2 regions of the Amedibacillus sp. YH-ame6 genome follow, and region 2 is predicted to be linked to the other one. Evidence: a T-box and tRNA genes for the amino acid it is inferred to sense, from the RefSeq annotation. Region 2 holds a T-box; the other holds one or more tRNA genes.
What was found. A T-box is a leader RNA that pairs with one kind of tRNA and senses whether it is charged. The one in region 2 lies ahead of tyrS (tyrosine--tRNA ligase), so its partner is inferred to be a tRNA-Tyr.
Positions count from the first base shown of each region.

Region 1: it encodes a tRNA-Tyr, which carries the amino acid that the T-box ahead of tyrS (tyrosine--tRNA ligase) is inferred to sense. The anticodon was not compared.

Region 1 covers NZ_JBSPEZ010000006.1:77,652-81,811, reverse strand. Annotated here, with positions in the region: gene ACWG0P_RS06200 (RNA-guided endonuclease TnpB family protein) at 1-887, opposite strand, end outside; tRNA gene ACWG0P_RS06195 (tRNA-Gly) at 1,344-1,417, opposite strand; tRNA gene ACWG0P_RS06190 (tRNA-Lys) at 1,427-1,502, opposite strand; tRNA gene ACWG0P_RS06185 (tRNA-Gln) at 1,527-1,602, opposite strand; tRNA gene ACWG0P_RS06180 (tRNA-Tyr) at 1,618-1,701, opposite strand; tRNA gene ACWG0P_RS06175 (tRNA-Thr) at 1,718-1,793, opposite strand; tRNA gene ACWG0P_RS06170 (tRNA-Val) at 1,800-1,875, opposite strand; gene ACWG0P_RS06165 (cyclic-di-AMP receptor) at 2,081-2,371, opposite strand; gene ACWG0P_RS06160 (transglutaminase domain-containing protein) at 2,405-3,346, opposite strand; gene ACWG0P_RS06155 (pentapeptide repeat-containing protein) at 3,397-4,160, opposite strand, start outside.
Region 2 covers NZ_JBSPEZ010000012.1:35,009-39,168, forward strand. Annotated here, with positions in the region: gene ACWG0P_RS09160 (dipicolinate synthase subunit B) at 1-263, opposite strand, end outside; gene ACWG0P_RS09165 (hypothetical protein) at 253-1,017, opposite strand; gene tyrS (tyrosine--tRNA ligase) at 1,111-2,343, opposite strand; T-box leader at 2,381-2,578, opposite strand; gene ACWG0P_RS09175 (LacI family DNA-binding transcriptional regulator) at 2,613-3,608, opposite strand; gene ACWG0P_RS09180 (hypothetical protein) at 3,615-4,160, opposite strand, start outside.

The DNA of each region.
Region 1 (4,160 bases), on a different contig from region 2:
TATGGATTGATATATTTTACTTTTATGCCATTTAAACTCGCCTTGTATGCGATATACTCTTGAAGACGACGATATGACCAAAGATAAATATTGGGCGTGCCTGATACTTTAAATTTCTGATTGATTGCTGTAAGATTTTCTAACTTGATAACTCCAATATCGTTTTCTATTGCATATGCAATGATTTCGCTAGATATATGGTGGTCAAAGTTATTCAAAATGCGACTTAATTTATGCTCATATCTTTTCAGTTTTTCAAACTGCTTACCTCTTTGCATTGCTTTTATATGAGAACAATATCGCCTTTGTTCAAAGCGGATTTGTCTACCATTTCCAAAGAATCGATACTGTGTTTGCGATATAGCACATACTGCAGGGACTTTGATGCCAATATCTACTCCCATACAACGCTCACTTTTCGTAGGCTCTGGTTCGTAACAAACATATATAAGCGCATGCCATCCAGATTTTCTTTTGATTAGCTTCATATTCATCAACTTACCTTCTTTGATTCTTTTCAAGGTATGTGCATTGTGATAGTATGGCACCAAAAGTTTATCACGATGGAAATCTAAACCAAGCTCTAATTTTAAATCACCATCTATTGTGTATGAAGAATTACTCCAATAACTTGAAAATCCATATGTAAAGCGTTTCTTTTGTATCTCTGCTAAATACATTTCTTTTGCTGCCGCAAGAACTAAATGCTTGCTATTATAAGAAATCGATTTATTGAAGTAACGATATGGATATTCAAATACTTTTCCCCGTTGTTTAAACATATCACAAATTCTCACTACTTCCTTTTTGAAACCTTGTTCATACGTTAACAAATACTTCTCTAATGTAACATCTACTTGTAAATATAACTTCAAACACAAATACATAAAAGTCCTCCTTTTTATCCCTTACACTATTTATATACGAGAAAAAAAGTTGAAAATCCTAAATAATTTTGAAAAAAATTAAAAAAGTTGAAATTTCTCCTTAATTTGGCGTAGAAGATAAATCATCTATACCAAAACAACCTCATAAGATTCTTCCTTTTTATCTCTTATACTATTTATATACGAAATCAAAAATGAAAAATCCTAAATTATTTTAAAAAATTTGTGAATTTTTAAAGTTCTTCGAAAATGTAGGGTCGGGAAGCACGTGTCCTCCACAATTTAAAAAGAGCGATTTTTTGGGGGGGAAGCCAAGCACACAGGCATTCCACTCAACCATATAAAGCATTACCCCAGCCAGCCTTAAATCTGACTTTCATGTTTAATCGCCACGAGAACACCAGCCTCGCACAAAAAAAGATAGACCATCAAATGATCTATCTTAGGTTCGCTATATGGAGCGGGTGATGAGAATCGAACTCACGTAGTCAGCTTGGAAGGCTGAAGTTCTACCATTGAACTACACCCGCAACAATAAATGGTGACCCGTGGGCGATTCGAACGCCCGACCCTCTGATTAAAAGTCAGATGCTCTACCAACTGAGCTAACGGGTCATTTATAGTTGCGAAAATAAATATTGGCTGGGGTAACTGGATTCGAACCAGTGGAATGCCAGAGTCAAAGTCTGGTGCCTTACCGCTTGGCTATACCCCAATAAAAAATTTAAGATGGTGGGGAGGGACGGATTCGAACCGCCGAACCGTAAGGAACTGAGTTACAGTCAGCCGCGTTTAGCCACTTCGCTACCTCCCCAGCTCTTTTTAAATAATGGTGCCGACTATAGGAATTGAACCCACAACCTACTGATTACAAGTCAGTTGCTCTACCAATTGAGCTAAGTCGGCACATCATGGTGGAGGTTGAGGGACTCGAACCCCCGACCCTCTGCTTGTAAGGCAGACGCTCTCCCAACTGAGCTAAACCTCCACGATTTTATCGGTGCAGCCACTTCCCTTTGGGGAACAGCGCTCATATATAATACCATCTGAACTTTCTTCTGTCAATATTTTTTTAGCTTTTTTTATAAATTTATATTTGGCTTTAAAAAACATCAAATAAACCGATAAATAAAGGCTTTTCTTCCAATCAAAAATCATGCTGAAATTTTTATTTTAAAAATATTAATAAGAAATTACTCAACAATTCCCTTATGAATTTTAACATAGTCATCTATGTTAAGTACATGAATCATTACCTCATTGCGGTAATCAAAATCATCAGAGTTAATTTGTCCTTTTTTCTTGACTAAATTCATAACTTTCTCAACTTCTTCTTCCTTAACACCTAACAACAACACAGTATGTCCATATTGCAAAAAATCTCCACTACTTCCAATATTTGTAGCATAATAATTGTTATCTACCAATATAGAGGTAATTCCATCTGCATACTCGTCACCAGCTACTAACATTATCAATTTCATCAAATCACCTCGTTTATAATGATACCATAATACTCAACGAAATACTTCCTCGTTTTTGTTAAAATAACTTTTTGCGACATCTAAAAAGTAGTCACTGGATTTATCTTCATCAAAAATGTGCTTCCCATCTCTCATAAACTCATTTATAGAAACATTTAAATAAAGTTCTTCTGCATGATTTGGATTATCAGGAACTGGATCGTCCCATGTTACATCTATATATCTCCAACCAGTATTTCCATATACTAAATTCCATCCATGATTCATCGTATCACTTGATACATAGATAGCTGGAATATTCGCAAATCGGGATAACATCATAAATGCCCTGCTATAGCCAGAACACACCGCATTCTTATCAACCAAGGCTCCAGCTGCTTTAAATACATTTGGATATTTGGAATTGTTCCCTTCACCAATTTCACTATATATGGTCGTTTTAATTAGATAATCATGGATTGCTTTTATTTTCTGATCTGCGTCCATATCCGGAGTGATTATTTCACTATACACTTGTTTTGCAGATTGTTTTGCTTGTTGGTATCTTTCATCTAGATTTATTATTTCCACTTCATTAGAGCGATAAATTAGCTTTCCTTGATGATTTTCATAATCTGTCGTAGATAATTGTAAAGAAATATCATAGGGTTCAATATAACTTAAATAATTTGCAGTCTTATCCATATCCATTTTATCTGGTGCTTGATATGAAATTTTTGATACACCTTTATTGATATTGTATTCAAGTATCCTCGCTAGCTCAAATTCGTCTTCTACATAATAGACTATATCACTCTCTTCATATTCACTCTTTTCAATAGTTTTTATCTCTTGTTCTGCTAATGAATAGCTGGACTTATCTACTTTTGATGATGTCACCTTTTGTTCGCTAACTTTATATTCACGGACTTTACAACCAGTTATCATTGTTATACTTACAATCATAACACATATCATAGATGTTTTTAAACGCATGATCATCCCTCCACTCGTAATAGTTTATGCTCTTCTTATCATCTTATATCCTATCGATTCCAATGCTTAGGAAATTGGAGGTATCTAGGTAGCTTTGTAGTGCTATCACCGATACATGAGTTAATCTGCATTTGAGTCAGAAACAGACTTTCGCTTAGGTTACTACCCTTAAAATTAGCATCTCTTATATCCGCTCCAAGGAAATTAATGTCACGTAAATTACATTTCTCAAAATTGGTTGCCATCAAATATGCCATAGTGAAATCCATGCCTGCTGTAGCTATTTCACGCATATCTTTACCCACATAATCTTTTTTCTTGCTAAAGTGCGTTCTGTTTTTATGGAAATACTCTCTCGTAAATTCTTTTAGAACAACATTGGCAGATGATTGATAATTCTCCACATCAAAATTATTGAAATTATCTTTTTCATTAAAATCAATGTTCTCATATGTATTCAATAATTGCAAAACTCTATCTCGTAACTGTTGGACCTCAGTTTTATCATATACTTCTAATAAGTACCAAATCACTTGATGAAGTCTCATAACCTTATAAAACGTTTGATAAATTTCATTGGAATCAATTTTATGATTTTTCCAAGTCTGATCTTCAAAAATTTCTGATGTTTTTTGACCTGCACCACAACAATCAAATGATATGCACCCTTTTTGTTTATCTGACACCAAAGTTTCATGTTTGATACATTTGAAATTATCATCTAAATTCACACAAGGTACTCCTGCCTGTTTATCTTGTGGAAACCCGTCTGACTTTGCACAATAAAACGCCACGCAACACAGTCCGCAGCATT
Region 2 (4,160 bases):
GCAATGACCATAATATCCATATCGTTATTTGGTCCAACTTTTTCTGCTTCTACAATTGTATGAATAATATCATGCTTGGTAATTGTTTCTACCCTCTTTAAAAATTCTATGTTTTCAAAGAATCTAGTAGAACAAGAGTATACATTTTCACTCACCACACAAACAACATCATTGTTCACACATAACTTTTCTAGCTCTATCAATATTGCATGATGATTACAAAACGAGCCACATATACCAAACAAAATTCGCTTACCCTTCATTGCTTAACTTCCCCCTTATAAACTCAGCGATTATATTTCCAGCGGTAACACTTGCAAAACGTCCAGGTAGATTTCCAGCTTTGATAATGCAAATCCCCAATTCCCTAGCTGCATCCATATCGATCACATCAGGAGTAACAATATCAATGATAACTGGTCTTTTTGTCCATTGTTGCATCCTCTCTCTATTTAACACATCCCCTATTGAAGTATTAATAATAACATCTCCACATGTTGTATACTCGTTCACTTCAATGAAATCTTCTTGCTTCTCGCACGTTCTTCTTATCACGCGCGTATTTACGTGTAGATTATGAAGGATATCATAAATGACTTTACCACAATTTCCATATCCAATCACATCTACTTGTATATCATAAATGCTTCTAGCACAACAACCAATGAGTTCATTCAAGACACCCTCTGCTGTTAAAATTGCATTATCACGAATGACTCCTTGATCTTCCATATAGTAATATGTTTGATATGGAAGTTTCTCTAAAAATTCATTTCGCAAACCACAGAAAATAAGAACACTTTCTTTTAATTCACTCCAGAATTCATCTTTTTGTCGTATACAAGCAATTTTCCCTTCTTTATCCACACCTTTTACTGGTAACACCAATACATCAATTTCTCTTTTGCACGTCTCTAAATCATTCACATTATAAACATCCATTACACAAAAGGATTTTGATAAATTATCGTAAATTTGTATCATTCGATCATCACTGCAAATCACCGCAATCTTCAAAATGTCCCCTCCTTTGATTTATACTATGATGTTTGTACAGGTTTTGCGATAACAAAAATAAAACAGAGTAGATAATCTCCACTCTGTCTTTCCCTACGCTTGTGTAATTACAAAATAATTACGTTTTCCTTTTTTAATTAAGGTATCACTATTTGAAACCGCATTTGCCTTTGATACAACAAATTCGCAATCTGTAACTTTATCACCATTGATTTGTACAGAACCTTGCGTAATCCATTCTCTGGCTTCTCGCTTACTACTTGCAATTCCAGCCGCAACCAATGCATCTACTAACATTAGATTATCATCTATGCTTCTTTTCTCAAAGCCTTTCAATGCATCCGTTACTTCATCTTTTTCTAAATCTTTGATATTCCCTCTAAATAATGCTTCTGTAATTTTCAAGGCTTTGTTGTACTCGTCTTCTCCATGAAGGAAAGAAACGACTTCTTTTGCCAATGCTTTTTGTGCTTCTCTTCTTCCGGCATCAACATTTACCTTCTCTTCAAGATCATCAATTTCTTCTTTGCTCAAGAACGTCAACTTCTTTAGATAATCAATGACTTTTTCATCTTCTGCATTCACTAAGAATTGGTACATTTCATAAGGAGATGTTTTTTCTTTGTCCAACCAAACATTTCCAGATTCACTCTTCCCAAACTTAGAACCATCTGCTTTCGTAATCAATGGCATCGTCATACCATAGCACTCTACATCTGCGCCATGTTTTTTACGAATCAATTCTAATCCGCTCGTAATATTACCCCATTGGTCTTGTCCACCGATTTGTAATGTACAACCTTTATCTTCAAATAGGTGTAAGAAATCTAGAGATTGTAAAATCATATATGAAAATTCTGTATAACTAATTCCAGATTCTAATCTACGACGTACTGTATCTTTGTTGATCATATAGCTTACATTGAAGTATTTTCCATAATCACGTAAGAAATCGATAATCGTGATATCTTTTGTCCAATCTAAATTGTTTACCATTTCAAATCCAAACAATTCTTTGATTTGCTTACTTAAACAAACATAGTTATGTTCTAGAATTTCCTTTGTCAACATGTTACGTTCGCCTGTAGCTTTTGGATCTCCAATAAAACCTGTAGCACCTCCAACAAGCATAATTGGATGATGTCCATGTTCCTTTAAACGGCGAGCACACAATAGACTTGAATAATGTCCAATATGCAAGCTATCTCCAGTAGGATCAGTTCCAATATAGAATGTTAACCCTCCATTATTTAGTTTTTCTTCTAGTGCAGGACTCGTTACATCATTTACAAGTCCTCTCCATTTTAGTTCATCAAATAATTTCATAATTTCATATCCTTTCTCATAAAAAAACGTCCTTTTATCCAAGGACGTTATAAACGTGGTACCACCTTAGTTCTCTATGTAATTCATAGAGCACTCAATCTCGTAACGTGAGACACGGCTTTACTTTGCATAAAGCAGCTCCGAGTTGTATGCATGACTTTCATCTGCGATTTTTCACCAACCAATCGCCTCTCTGTGCATTTCCATCATGTTCTTTTCTCTTCATCGCTAATATTTCATAGTATAGATTTTAATCGTATACTTGTCAACTATTTTGTAGATTTTCTAGGTGTATAAATGTAACTTAACTCAATTTCTTTATCTGTTACTTCGTTATCTTCATGCAACATCTTCGTCAATAAACGCATCGCAACAGCACCTAAATCGTAGTCAGGGATTTTAAATCCTGAGATTTGAGGACGCGCCATCGCGTTGTATTTACTATCTAAGATACAAACAAGTTCCATATCATCTGGAATACTAATGCCTGCTTCTTTGGCAGTATTCATAACAGCCATTGCTTGAGAATCACGATATGTAATTACAACATCATGTTTCTTTCCTTGTTTCATATATTCTTTTAAGAATAAGTAAGAAGAACGATATTCTTTAGGAATTGCCAAGAAGTTTTCAAACTTCAAGCCATTCTCAGCAAATGCTTTTTGTAAACCTTCGTTTAACTGTTTGATCATTGCAGGATTTTTACGGTCTTCAATCAACGCAATATTTGTTTTCCCTGCTTTGATACAACCCATTGCATAGTCATATACAAGTTTTGCATAATCTACATAAACAGAACCAACAGTTTCATCACTCATACGGTTTCCAATCACAACGATTGGTACTTGGTAGCGTGTTAATTGATTCAATTCTTCTTTGTTCAATTTATCATTAAAAATCACAACACCATCTACACGAGATTTGATGATATTTTCGATGATATCATTCATTTCTGTAATACCTTCTGTAGTTGTGTGTAACATAATGTTATATTTATAAATTTTTGCTACATCAATCAACCCATTGATAATTTGTCCAGTGTAGAAATAACTAGCTTCTGGTACAATCAACGCAATCGTTGTGGTTTTTTGTAAAGCAAGCCCCTGTGCAATTGCATTTGGCTTATAACCAAGTTTTTCAATTGCTTCCTGCACTTTCACTCGTGTATCTTCACGAACAACTTCACTTCCGTTGATAACACGGGATACGGTTGCCAGCGATACATCAGCTTCTTTCGCTACATCGTAAATCGTAATTCTTTTCATAATACATTATCCCTTCTGATCATCATTGTGATCATTCTCCGTGTTTAGTACACGTTTCAACCCATTAAAAGCGCTCTCCGCAATTTTTAACGTTCCCTGTTTCATCTTCTTTACACCATCTACTACACGCTCATCATGACGCACATTATCAATGGTATCATTCACACTATCCACTACTTTTGAAACCGTATCGTTCTTCATCACTTCATGGATTCCATCTTGCAACGTGTCCACGAGTTTATTTCCAAACTCTTTTGCTTTTTCTTTGCCCGCAAGTACATCCTCACGTTCTTGAAATGCTTGTACGCTTTCTTTTGTACGATTGATAAGATTCGAAGTTTCTTGTTTTAAACGTTCTAGTTTTTCACTCACTTCTTCAGAGTTGATACTCCCTGCTAGCCATTCGCGAAATTCTCGGTATAGACGGTTAATTTCTTCTTTTGCGTCATCTAATATTTTTTTCTTATCACTTGTGTCATCATCATCCATAGAGATGATGGTGAATTTCGCTTCTTTTTCTAAATTTTCTGCTTGTTTCGCATATTCATTTGG